3 regions of the Halomonas sp. AOP22-C1-8 genome follow, and region 2 is predicted to be linked to each of the others. Evidence: predicted binding sites of a transcription regulator. Region 2 holds the regulator's gene; each other region holds the start of a gene.

Region 1 (4,203 bases), on a different contig from region 2:
GGAGAAAGGTTTCATAGGCTTACCTTACATTTAAACCTCCAGCATAAGCCAAATTTGGCCCAAAAACCTGGTACCCGATACAACATTGCCTTGGTAATTTCTTACCAAGGCAATGAAGCAGTACGGCTACACTCTGTATAACGGACGGATGTAGAACCGGTTGTTTAACGATCCCGAATGACAATCGGACCAATGGGCGCAACATTAGGCATGAACAGCATGACTTCGTTAACGTCGTGCATGGGGGCGACAAAATCGGCTTTCCAGGTGCCTACGCGTGGGTTCTTGTCTGGTTCGTAGTTAAAGCTCAGGCGCAAGCTGTCTGGCGCGACCACACCTCCATCTTCACGCAGCAGCGAGAACGACTGGTCGCCGAACTCGGCGTAGATCTTCCCGTCAATTCGATCTAGCGGGATATCGTCATAAATGATCTCACCAGAGTAACCTGGGTAGTCCGTCACGAAACGTACTTCAATATGTAAAACGCCCTCTTTGCGAACGGCTTTATAAGGCTCAGCATAGGCGTGACCACTGGCGGTGGGCGCGCGCTCAGCATTAAGTGCAAATGCTGACGTGCTGGCTAGTGTTGTCATTAACAGCAGTGAAAGCGTGTTATGAAGCTTCATATCTGACTCTTTTCGGGGTAGTGAGTGGATGGTCGTTGGCGAAGTGATATCAGTCAGTGGTTACCAACGGAACAGAGCCACCCGAAGGCGGCTCTGTTGTACTTGCTATACTTGCCTATTTATTCAGCTTCGATACCGAAAGCGTTTAGGCCCGCGCGGAATACGTCGGTGTTGTCGATCCAGTAGTGGCTGTCTTCGTCTACTTCATAGCGGGAAAGACCGTCTTCTGCCTGAGCAATGTCAAAGAAGAACTCAGCGCCCGCGCCGTGGGCATACAACGGTACCAGCTCACGCGTGTGGGTATCGGAATGCCAACGTACCAAGGGTAGCGCGCCAGCACCCTGATTAACGATCGGGCTATAGGCATTCACATCAGAGTCAGGACCTTGAAGCAAACCGTTACCGTGATCAGTCGTTACAATGATCAAGGTATCGTCCCAGGAACTGTTGTTTTCTACCCACTCAACGGCCGCTTCCACAGCTTCGTTGAAGTCGATTTGCTCTTCGATAATACGCGGCAGGTTGTTAGCGTGAGCAGCCCAATCCACAGCGCCACCCTCAACCATCAGGAAAAAGCCATTTTCGTTGCCGTTTTCACTGGCATTGAGCACGTTCAAAGCGCCGCCCGTCAGTGTGGCAAGGCTTGGTGACGTATCCAGTAGATTACCGCCGGTTACGCCGGGGCGGCTGTATTGCAGCGTCTGAATGTTCTGCACCAGGCCCAGTACTTTGTCCTTGGGAAGATCCAACTCACCAGCAGCCAGAGCTTCAAAATCGTCCTTGCTTTCGATAAAGGCGTAATCCGTTTCGCCGCCTACCAAGCGCTGGTAGGTCTCTTCGCCACCGATAAAGCGGAAATCGCTCTCACCGGGGTTATCGACATGCTCGCCGGCTGCATCGTAATAGGGGTGCCCGGTACCGATGGCGACAGTGGCAAGGCCAGAATCGACAATTTCGCGGCCAATGGCTCTATAGTCGTTGCGGCTTACGTTATGGGCCATGAAACCGGCAGGCGTCGCGTGGGAGACCTGCACCGATGAGACAACACCCAGAGCGCGGCCGCTATCAACAGTGTATTCGCCAATATGCTTAAGCGGCTCATCATCGTTGGACCAGTTGATGGCGCTGTTATAGGACTTATGGCCTGAAGCCAGCGCCGTTGCCGCTGCCGCGCTGTCGGTGTAATCAGCCCGAGCGTAGTCGTAACCGGCAAAGTAGCCCTTGTAGTTACCCAGGCTACCTTCGTAAACGGTATCTACCGCCTCGTCGTTCCAGAGCTCGGCTGGTTCAAACGTAACCGTACCGTCGTCACTCTTGGTGGGTGTGGTAGAGGTGTTTAACGGATGCGTTGCCATGAAAAGCTGTGTGTCAAACTCATCATAAACTTCATGGCCCAGCGCGCCGTGACGGAAGTAACTTGCCGCACGGAACGTCTCGATACCGGTACCGTCGGTGATCATCAAAATAACGTTCTTAGCTGTATTTTCCTGCGCTAATACCGGCGTAGCCATGACCGATGCCAGTGCCAACGTGAGTGCGTTGCGCGTAAAGTTCTTCATTTTCATCCCTAAAATAAATTTAGCTAATTTGATATCCAACAAATCGTAGCGCCTAAAAATGTCATTTTCATGACTGCTAATGAAGGTAAGTCAATTATTTCTAATAAACATGAATCGCAATCAGTAGCCGATCCGTAAAACTGTTCATTGCGGGTTTCTCCTGAGTAACGCTTGCACGCTTGGTCACAACGCATATACTGTATATATATACACAAATATAGAAAGAGGCAGGTGTATGGCGTCTCTCGGCAAATCACCAATACGGCCTCCCGTGCACAAAGGCCGCGGGGCAACCTATGACCCGCACAACCGCTTTGCCCCAACCCATAGCGTGGCAGAAGACGACGGATGGTGGCGCGAAGAGACTTCCCCCACACGGGCAACTGAAGTACGCGAAGAAACCAGTAAGAGTGCGCTTTCCTGGAACCGGTCGCCAGACTTGCCTTTTGATCGCTCATTGAACCCTTACCGAGGTTGCGAACATGGCTGTGTTTACTGCTATGCCCGCCCTTCTCATGCCTATTGGGATCTGTCCCCGGGGCTTGATTTTGAAACCAGGCTGATTGCCAAAAATGGCCTGGTGGAGCAATTAAGTGAGGAGTTTTGCAAGCCTGGATACGTCTGCCGACCAATCAATCTCTCTGGTAATACCGATTGTTACCAGCCACTAGAAGCCAAGCGCCACTTAACGCGCCAGTTGCTTGAGCTATTATTGGCTTGCCGCCATCCAGTCACTATTGTGACCAAAAGCACGTTAGTGTTACGGGATATGGATCTGCTGGCTGAGATGGCCGAACACCGCCTGGTGCGCGTATTTATTAGCCTGACCAGCCTAGACGCCAATATGAAACGCACGCTGGAACCTCGTGCGGCCTCTCCTCAAGCGCGTTTAAAAGTTATCCGTGAGCTGAATACTGCTGGCATTCCCGTCGGAACGCTTGTTTCTCCGGTCATCCCCGGATTAACGGATCATGAAATAGAGCGGATTCTTGAGGCCGCCAGCCGTGCTGGCGCACGAACGGCGTCCTGGATGCTGCTGCGCTTACCCCATGAAGTCGCTCCTCTTTTTGAAGCCTGGTTGGATGCCCATTACCCCGAGCGTGCGGCCAAGGTAATGAGCCTGATTCGCCAATGCCGGGGCGGCAAGGCCTACGACGCTCAGTTCGGTAAGCGCTTTCGCGGCGAAGGTATTTTTGCCGATATGATTGCACAACGCTTTAATCGCGCCAGCCGCCAGTGGAACTTTCAATCTCGTACCGAGCAAGGGCTGAATACCCGAGACTTTCGCCCGCCCAACGCTCAGGGCGAGCTTTTTTATTAAAGCCCATGAAAAAGGCATTTGCCTGACATACTCTCAGCTTACTGAAAGTGCCAAGCAAATGCCTAAGTGATTAATACTACTGTTTTTCGCTATTCGTCATAGCTCTGCTTAAAATCTAATGACGACCTTTCTAAACATCCTCCCATGGTTCATCAATGCAGCTTTTCTCCATCAACAGTGATGTGATGCGTACTGCGGGCTTTGGGATGAATAAAGTAGTGACCTTCGGGCGCGGTATGGGGCTTGATATGGTGTAGTTTAAGGTTTTTTGGCGCAGCGCTTTTATTATGCACTCCATAAATAATAAACGGAATCGATAGCACTACAAGGAAACAGCCGATCAGCAAACCGGTATACACTTCGTTAGACTCTTTTCCTGGCAACCCCGTGGGAGGGAAGAAGGAGACGACAAAAGCAACTAAAGAAGTAAGTAACCCCACTACTGCAACGGTAATTTTTATTTTGTTACCGCCAGGGATATTGAAGGTACGTTGATTTTCAGGCTGTTTTCGAACAAGGGTAATGTAAGCCAGGAATAGCATAAAGTAGCTGCACAGATAGATAACGACGGTTAGCGCTAGTGCAATCAGGAAGGACATATTATTTCCTCCCCCCGTATTCGTCAGAATAATCAATGCGATCGTTGTAATGATTAGCTGAGAAATAACCAACGCCACCGGCACGCCGTTCTTGTTTA
Region 2 (4,203 bases):
TGCCGCGAGAGGGGTGGCATAGATAGGGCAGTTCCACTTGGGCCATAACCAGGCAACCGCGCCAATGTGATCTTCATGTCCATGCGTTATAAATAACGCTTGGGGCGTTATGTTCAGTGCCTCGGCGGTGCCCAGGTTAGGTACCTGAAGGGGCGAGTTAGGCAAATCCTGGCGAATCATCATGCCGCAGTCGACCGCGATCCAGTGATCGTCGTATCCATACAGCGTTAGATTCATGCCGATTTCACCACACCCACCCAGCGGCAGTAGGCGCAGAGGTGGGCGGCGGCGAGGACGAAGTTGAACGCGTGGTGGATGCATCGGTTATGAAAAGCCTAAAAAGTAATGCCTTAACTATACGGGAAGGCAGGGGCGGCTAACAATGACCCCCGACATTAGATAACGGTGCTTCGTTAATAGGGTTCCGGTACACTAGGCAGCCGTTATTTACGGCGTCGCTATTTAGTCGCTGTTTGCGGCGCCGTTGCACTATGCCAATAGACGATGCCAATAGTGGTTTGTCATTTGTATTTCGTAGGTCGTCAAGAGTACTTCACATGTCTCATTATTACCGTTTAGTCGTTTCCTGCCCCGATCAGGTGGGTATTGTTGCCCGTGTGTCTGGATTTATTGCTCAACAAGGCGGCTCTATCACCGAGGCCAGTCAGCATTCTGACTTGCAAACGGGCCGCTTTTTTATGCGTTATGAGATATTGGCCGATTCGCTTGGCATGTCCGTTGAAACATTACGCAGCGCCTTTGAGCCAATTGCTCAAGAGTTTTCCATGCAGTGGGCGCTAATGGATACTCAAAAGCGTCGGCGCGTCATCCTCATGGTCTCCCGTGAGTCTCACTGCCTGGTGGATTTACTTTACCGTTGGCAGGCAGGTGAGCTGGATTGTGATATCGCCGGTGTGATTTCTAATCACGAAGATATGCGCTCAATCGCTGAGTGGTACGGTATTCCTTATCACCATGTGCCGGTGGACCCGAATAATAAGGAAGAGTCGTTTACTCAGGTGCAGGAGCTTATTGATAACGCGCGAGCGGACTGTATTGTATTGGCGCGCTATATGCAGATTCTGCCCCCGTCGTTGTGTGAGCGTTACGCTGGGCAGGTGATTAATATTCACCACAGCTTCTTGCCTTCATTTGCCGGTGCCAAGCCTTACCATCAGGCTTATGAACGCGGCGTAAAACTAATTGGCGCGACGTGCCACTACGTGACGGAGGAGTTGGATGCCGGGCCGATTATTGAGCAGGACATTCATCGTGTGAGCCATTGCCATACGCCAACTGACCTGGTTCGCTTTGGGCGCGATGTAGAAAAAGCCGTATTGGCGCGAGGCCTGCGCTGGCATCTGGAGGACCGCGTTTTGATCCACGGCAATAAGACCGTTGTCTTTAGCTAAGCGTTTTAAAAACTGTTTAAGCTGAACCAGTAACAAAACAAGGGGGTGGCCATGAAAATGGCCACCCCCTTGATGCTTTTAAAAACCGATTTTACGCAAACGGCTTATTAGCCTAACGCTTGGCCATTACCGCCACGGATGACGCCTACACCTACGCCTTCAATATCCAGGGATTGGGTTCGCAGGTCGATTTCAATCGGTGCAAAATCAGCGTTTTCCGCAATCAGCATGACCTGATGCCCTTGGCGTTGAAAGCGTTTTACGGTGACTTCATCTTCCAGCCGCGCAACGACGATTTGCCCATCACGTACACGATCAGTGCGGTGCACCGCCAGTAAATCGCCTTCCAGGATGCCCACATCCTTCATGGATAAACCGCGTACCCTCAGGAGGTAGTCGGCTTTAGGGGTGAAATATTCCGCGGGTAGCGGGCAGTAACGGTCAATATGCTCCGCTGCAAGGATCGGGTTGCCAGCGGCCACTTCACCAATAACCGGCAAGCCCATTGGCGGAAGCTCATTGCTGTTGGCTGCAACGGTGGCGGGTAATTCGCTAACGTCCTGAGCTTCCTGGTTGGGGAGGCGAATCCCCCGCGACGTATTGCGAATAATCCGGATAACGCCTTTACGCTCAAGAGCACGTAAATGCTCTTCAGCGGCATTGGGGGATTTAAAGCCCAAGGCCTTGGCAATTTCGGCGCGGGTGGGAGGGTAGCCGAATTCACCCATAGTTTTTACTATAAAATCAAAAACATGTTGCTGACGTGCTGTGAGTGGCCGCGACATACCAAACTCCATAAACAATAAAAGACAGTCGGTATCTGTCTGCTTGATCAGTATGTGTTTAAGTATACAGTATGTTGCTCTATCCAGTACATGGTTAAAAAAGCAGCTTGTTAAAACACTGTTTGTGAGCGGTAAGACGTTTGAATTAACGCTAATGCGCAGGGTAGCCAAATAAAAAAAACGGTGAATAAGGGTGATTGAGCCTGATTAAGATATGACTTACTATTCTGGCATGTTTTAAACACTCGTTTCTCCGGAGGCCATAATGGCACAATCTGACACGGTGTCACGCATTCTGGATACCGCTGAGGTGCTGTTTGCAGAGCGTGGCTTTGCTGAAACGTCACTGCGTAACATTACCAGTAAAGCACGGGTAAACCTGGCGGCTGTTAATTATCATTTTGGTTCCAAGAAAGCCCTTATCCAAGCCGTATTCTCACGCTATCTAGACCCGTTTACTCAGCGTTTTCATGGTGCGCTCGATGAGCTTGAAGCCCACTATGCCGATCGCGCCATCCCCCTGGAAGAGCTACTTGAAACAATGGCCACCACGGTGCTGGCAGTGCCTGCTGAACGGGATAGTTTGAAAGTCTTCATGCGCTTATTGGGATTAGCCTATAGCCAAGCGCAGGGGCATTTACGGCGCCATATTCAAGAGCAATATGGGGATGTGTTTACCCGCTTTACCGGGCTTGTGCGTAAGGCGACCCCTGATTTACCCGATGCCGAGCGTTTTTGGCGGCTGCACTTTATGTTGGGTACGGTCATTTTCACCTTGTCGGGGCTGGATGCGCTACGTGATATCGCCTCCAAGGATTATCAGGAGCAGGTGACTGTGCGTGATTTAGTGCGACGCTTGCGCCCTGTGGTCGTTGCCGCCATGAATGCTCCACTGCCGCAAGAGGTTGAAGGAGCGCAGCATGCGAACGCCCCTGTTAGCTGAGTTGCCACCTAAAAAAGACGGCTGGATCGAAATTGATACCGGCGCACAAATCCTGCGCTGGTGGCAGGGTCAAACACCAGACTTTGAGTGCGCTATCTCTACTGGACGCGCTGGCGTTGGCCAGCAAGAAGGAAGTGGCCAAACGCCGCATGGCTGGCACTATGTTCGCGCGGCAATTGGCCATGAACAGCCGGTCAATGCGGTATTTAGAGGCAGGCGTTTTACCGGTGAAATTTTCTCAAGTGACTTGGCCGACGCTCATCCGACACGTGACTGGATTTTGACGCGTATTTTATGGCTGTGTGGGTTAGAGCGAGGATTTAACCGTGCAGGCACGGTTGACTCTCAGCGCCGCTATATTTATGTACACGGAACGCCGCCCGATCAACCGATGGGCAAACCTGCTTCACATGGCTGTGTTCGTATGCGCAACGAGGACCTGCTTTATATCTTTGAGCGCGCCGTGCCTGGAACGCCTGTTTGGCTACATGGCAGCCATCTGTAATGGCCTTACGCAGAGGCTTTTTTGACTCTGTGCGTTGATCGTCTAAAATCATCGGCCCTTTTGTTGGATCCCTGCTAATGACTCAACCTATTGGCCCGGTCATGCTCGACCTGGAAGGGCCTGAATTATCCAATGCTGAAAAGCGCTTGCTGCTTGAACCTGCTGTCGGTGGCGTGATTTTGTTTGCCCGTAATGTGGAAGACGCCTACCAGGTGCGCAAGCTGTGTAGCGATATAAGGCGTATACGGGGCGATCTTTTATTGGCGGTTGACCAAGAGGGTGGCCGTGTACAGCGTATCAAAAAAGGGCTTACCCGCTTACCGGCCATGGCCCGGATTGGCGAGCGTTATGCTCAAGACCCTGAAGAAGGCCGCTCTCTCGCCATAGACGCAGGTTGGTTGCTTGGCATGGAAATGGCCGCCTGTGGGCTGGATTTAAGCTTTGCACCCGTGCTTGATGTGGATAGCGGAATTTCTAGCGTCATCGGCGACCGTAGTTTCAGTGGTGACCCTGAGCACGTTGCTCAATTAGGCGCCGCTTTTGTTGAGGGCTTGCATC
Region 3 (4,203 bases), on a different contig from region 2:
GCTGACCTCCATGGGCATCATGGACTTCTCGCTGAACCAGGCGGCAGCGATCGGGATTATCGGCGGCGCCGATGGGCCAACGTCTATCTATGTGTCCAGCGTGCTTGCGCCAGAGCTATTGGGTGCTATCGCGGTGGCGGCCTACGCGTACATGGCGCTGGTGCCGTTAATCCAGCCACCTATTATGCGGCTGTTAACCACTGAAAAAGAGCGTCAGATAAAAATGACGCAGCTGCGCCCCGTCTCCAGGCTGGAAAAAGTGATCTTTCCTCTCATGCTGTTGATCCTGGTCGCGCTGTTTCTACCCGACGCAGCACCGCTTCTGGGGATGTTCTGCTTTGGTAATTTGATGCGCGAATGCGGCGTGGTAGAGCGGCTTTCGGATACCGCCCAGAACGCGCTGATCAACATCGTGACGATCGTTCTAGGGCTTTCTGTTGGCTCAAAGCTGATGGCGGAAAGCTTCTTGACGGTGGAAACCCTCGGGATTCTGGGGCTGGGTATTGTGGCCTTCGGAATTGGTACCGCCGCCGGCGTGTTAATGGCCAAGCTGATGAACCTAATGAGCCGTATGCCGATTAATCCGCTGATAGGTGCTGCCGGGGTATCCGCTGTGCCTATGGCGGCGCGTGTAGCTAATAAGGTCGGTCTGGAATCCAATCCGCATAACTTCTTGTTGATGCATGCGATGGGCCCAAACGTGGCAGGGGTAATTGGTTCTGCCGTGGCTGCCGGGGTAATGATTAAATATTTGGGATAAATAGACAGGATTGACGGGGAAGCAGAAGTGCCCCATGCACGGCTTACGGTTTACACCGTAAGCCGTTTTTGGTTCAGGGGGCGGGGGCGTTTACCGGGGTAACGTCCAGCGTGCACTTTAGGCGATTTTCCAAGGGGGAAAGGTCGAACGTATGGTCGCGGGGCCAGCCAATGGTGAGCTGAACACCTTCGCCATCGTAGTTGACGTGTTCAATGGGGATGGCCTTTTCGTCGCACCAGGCGCGGGCGATAGCCTCGCTGGCAAAGGTAAGGCGTAGCGTGTAGGCGTCTCGCTCAATCACTTCACGCGTCGGTAAGGTTTCCAACGCATGGCTGATGGCTTGAGCGTAAGCCCGTGCCAGCCCGCCGGTGCCTAGCTTGGTGCCGCCAAAGTAGCGCGTCACGACACCGCCGATTTCACCCATTTGGCGGCCTTGAAGTACCTGGTACATTGGCCGACCGGCCGTGCCGCCAGGCTCGCCATCATCGGAAAAACCAATCAGCGTTTGCTCCCCGGGCGGCCCAGCAATATAAGCCGTACAGTGATGGCTGGCATTGGGGTGAGCGGCTCTTGCCGCTTCAAGAAGTGCACTAAAAGCAGCTACATCCGGTGCATGGCATAGCCACGCCAGAAACTGGCTTTTTTCGACCTCTATCTCGGCGGTATGCCACTGCGAGGCAGCTAAATCAGGAACTTGATAACGCAATCAGTGCTCCATAAGGCCATAAGAATTGGCAACAAGGTCGTTGGCACTATCCTGCGCCACACCCATTACCATTCCTAACACTTGAATATCGCGATTGTGCAAAAAGAGATCCGGCGCTTGGGTATCGGCAGGCCATAAATGTACGCCAAAGCGACTGATCGAGAGCTGCTTCAACGCAACAGGTTGCTGATTGATGTGAGCGACGGCGGTTTCTTCGTGGGTATCGCATTGAAAACGCCGAATAATAATGACATCTCCATCAAACAAGTTGCAATCACGCATTCGGTTGCCACGTATTTTGAGGGCGTAGGTATTGTGGCGCGTTCTGCGTGGTGCTGTTTTAAAGGCGCGTGCCGATTGAATGCCTTTAGGTGCGCAGGACGCGCTGCTCAATACGGTAGAACCGGCGTGAGTTGGTGCTGACATCGATATATTCATAGGAAATTCTCCAATGCAGCGCCCTTTCCCTAGGCGTTTAGTAGTGGCAAGCCAGCAGGTTGTTGGCATGTCTTTTCATACAGTGTTTTAGTATACAGCTGTTTTTGCATACAGTGGTAGTGCTGTTTTTATCCAGCGCCTTTTGCTATTCAAAAAGCTGGTTCCGTCAGCACGCTTGGTGCATTCTCACGGCCGCTGCTATTGGCTGGAGATAACCTGGCTTTCCGTGTAGAGTTTTGGCTAACTATCAACCTGTTGGGAGACACCTTTGAGCCTGTGCCTGCAAGCACGACAACTAGCCTGCGAGCGTGATGGGCGCTGGCTATTTGAAGGGCTCGATCTCACGATTCGCAGCGGTGACATCGTTCGAATTGAAGGCCCCAATGGCAGCGGCAAGACCACGCTGTTAAAGCTGCTGGCAGGTCAACTGAGTGATTACCAAGGCGAGCTTTTCTGGAACGGCGCGCCACTTCGCAAGGTGCGTGAACATTATCTGGCCAACCTGCTGTATCTGGGGCATTCGCCAGGCATCAAGGCTGGGCTTTCACCGCTTGAAAACCTGGCCTGGTACCAGGCGCTAAGCGGCGAGCGGGGTAATGAATCGCAGCGCCTGAGCGCTTTGGAGCAAGTAGGGCTTGGCGGTTTTGAGGACGTATTGGCCGGCCAGCTTTCGGCGGGTCAGCAGCGCCGTGTGGCGTTGGCCCGGTTAACGCTGACGCGCCGTCCACTCTGGGTGCTTGACGAGCCGTTTTCCGCCATTGACCACCAAGGCGTAGCCGCGCTTGAAGCGCAGCTTTTAGCTCATGCTCAAGTCGGGGGGAGCATTCTGGTAACCACTCACCATGCGCTGGATGCTTCGCCCGCCGCTCGCTGTATTCAACTGGGATAGACAATGACGCAGGGGCAGAAGGCGACCACTACACTACTTGAAACGCCGGTGCCGGACGGGCTGTGGATCGCCTTTACCGCTACCCTGAAGCGTGATGTAACACTGATGTTCAGACGCCGCGGCGAGCTGTTCAATCCGTTGGTCTTCTTCGCGCTGGTGATAACGCTGTTCCCAATCGGCATTTCACCCGACCGCGCCGTGCTTGCGCTGATCGCGCCAGGTCTTTTGTGGGTAGCGGCGCTTCTGGCGGCGCTTTTGTCGCTGGATAGCCTGTTTCGCACCGATTATGACGACGGCAGCCTTGAGCAGATGCTGCTCGCGCCTCAGCCGCTAGCCGCGCTTAGCCTGGCCAAGGTACTTGCCCACTGGTTGTTGACCGGGCTGCCGCTGGCGCTGGTTGCGCCGCTTCTGGGTGTGACGCTGGCCCTGCCTCCGGGCAGCTATGTGGTGCTTGCGCTTTCGCTTTTGCTGGGCAGCGCCAGTTTGAGCCTGCTTGGCGCGATTGGTGCGGCGTTGACCGTCGGTATCGCGCGAGGCGGTGTACTGCTGTCGCTGCTTATACTGCCGCTGTATATACCGGTGCTTATTTTTGGGGTCGGGGCGGTGCAGGCTGCTGTCATCGGTGAAGGTGTCGCGGCGCACCTGGCCATGCTCGGGGCCCTGCTGGCCGCGTCGCTACTGTTGGCTCCCTGTGCGATTGCCGCCTCGCTACGCATCAGTATCAACGGTTGAGGACAGAACACGCCATGTGGACCTTTATTCATAAATGGGGCTCGCCCAAATCGTTTTATGCAATGAGTGCAAAGGTGCAGCCCTGGTGCTGGGCAGTCTCCCTGGTACTCATTGCGACCGGTACGGTATGGGGGTTAGCCTTTGCACCCACCGAGGTGAATCAGGGGCAGGGCGATAGCTTCAGGATCATTTATGTCCACGTGCCCGCCGCCTTTCTTGCCCAGTCGGTGTTTGTTTCGATGGCGGCAGCGGGCCTGGTCTTCATGGTATGGAAGATCAAGGTGGCGGATATGGCCGCGACAGTCATGGCGCCGTTTGGAGCGGTGATGACGTTTGTAGCGCTTTTTTCCGGGGCGGTGTGGGGTGTGCCCACCTGGGGCACCTGGTGGATGTGGGACGCCCGACTGACCTCCATGCTGATTCTGTTGTTCCTGTTTCTAGGGGTGATCGCCCTGCGCAGCGCTTTTGCCCGTCGTGAGGGGGGATCAAAAGCGGCTTCGGTATTGGCCATGGTTGGGGTCATCAATATTCCGATTATCAAGTACTCGGTGGACTGGTGGTTTACGCTCCACCAGTCGGCGACCTTTACATTGACGTCGCGGCCCCTCATGCCCACGGAAATGTGGCTGCCGTTACTGATCATGGTGCTGGGCTTCTACTGTTTTTTTATCGCTCTTA

The links. The regulator LexA, encoded in region 2, represses DNA repair genes until DNA is damaged. The targets are predictions, from matches to a motif close to TACTGTNTANNTANACAGTA.
Region 1: a site for LexA is predicted at 2,381-2,400, ahead of ACT3TY_RS11595 (PA0069 family radical SAM protein). Genes of this name have one in related genera too.
Region 3: a site for LexA is predicted at 2,001-2,020, ahead of ACT3TY_RS13485 (LexA family protein). Genes of this name have one in related genera too.

The regions. Positions count from the first base shown of each region.
Region 1 is NZ_JBQSYD010000019.1:57,727-61,929, forward strand. It holds gene ACT3TY_RS11580 (hypothetical protein) at 1-15, opposite strand, end outside; gene ACT3TY_RS11585 (hypothetical protein) at 165-626, opposite strand; gene ACT3TY_RS11590 (alkaline phosphatase) at 746-2,185, opposite strand; gene ACT3TY_RS11595 (PA0069 family radical SAM protein) at 2,421-3,506, shown strand; gene gadC (glutamate:gamma-aminobutyrate antiporter) at 3,659-4,203, opposite strand, start outside.
Region 2 is NZ_JBQSYD010000030.1:12,812-17,014, forward strand. It holds gene ACT3TY_RS14765 (ribonuclease J) at 1-237, opposite strand, end outside; gene purU (formyltetrahydrofolate deformylase) at 558-1,412, shown strand; gene lexA (transcriptional repressor LexA) at 1,520-2,197, opposite strand; gene ACT3TY_RS14780 (TetR/AcrR family transcriptional regulator) at 2,463-3,140, shown strand; gene ACT3TY_RS14785 (L,D-transpeptidase) at 3,118-3,645, shown strand; gene nagZ (beta-N-acetylhexosaminidase) at 3,723-4,203, shown strand, end outside.
Region 3 is NZ_JBQSYD010000025.1:16,172-20,374, forward strand. It holds gene ACT3TY_RS13475 (sodium ion-translocating decarboxylase subunit beta) at 1-760, shown strand, start outside; gene ACT3TY_RS13480 (IMPACT family protein) at 834-1,466, opposite strand; gene ACT3TY_RS13485 (LexA family protein) at 1,467-1,892, opposite strand; gene ccmA (cytochrome c biogenesis heme-transporting ATPase CcmA) at 2,173-2,793, shown strand; gene ccmB (heme exporter protein CcmB) at 2,797-3,525, shown strand; gene ACT3TY_RS13500 (heme ABC transporter permease) at 3,540-4,203, shown strand, end outside.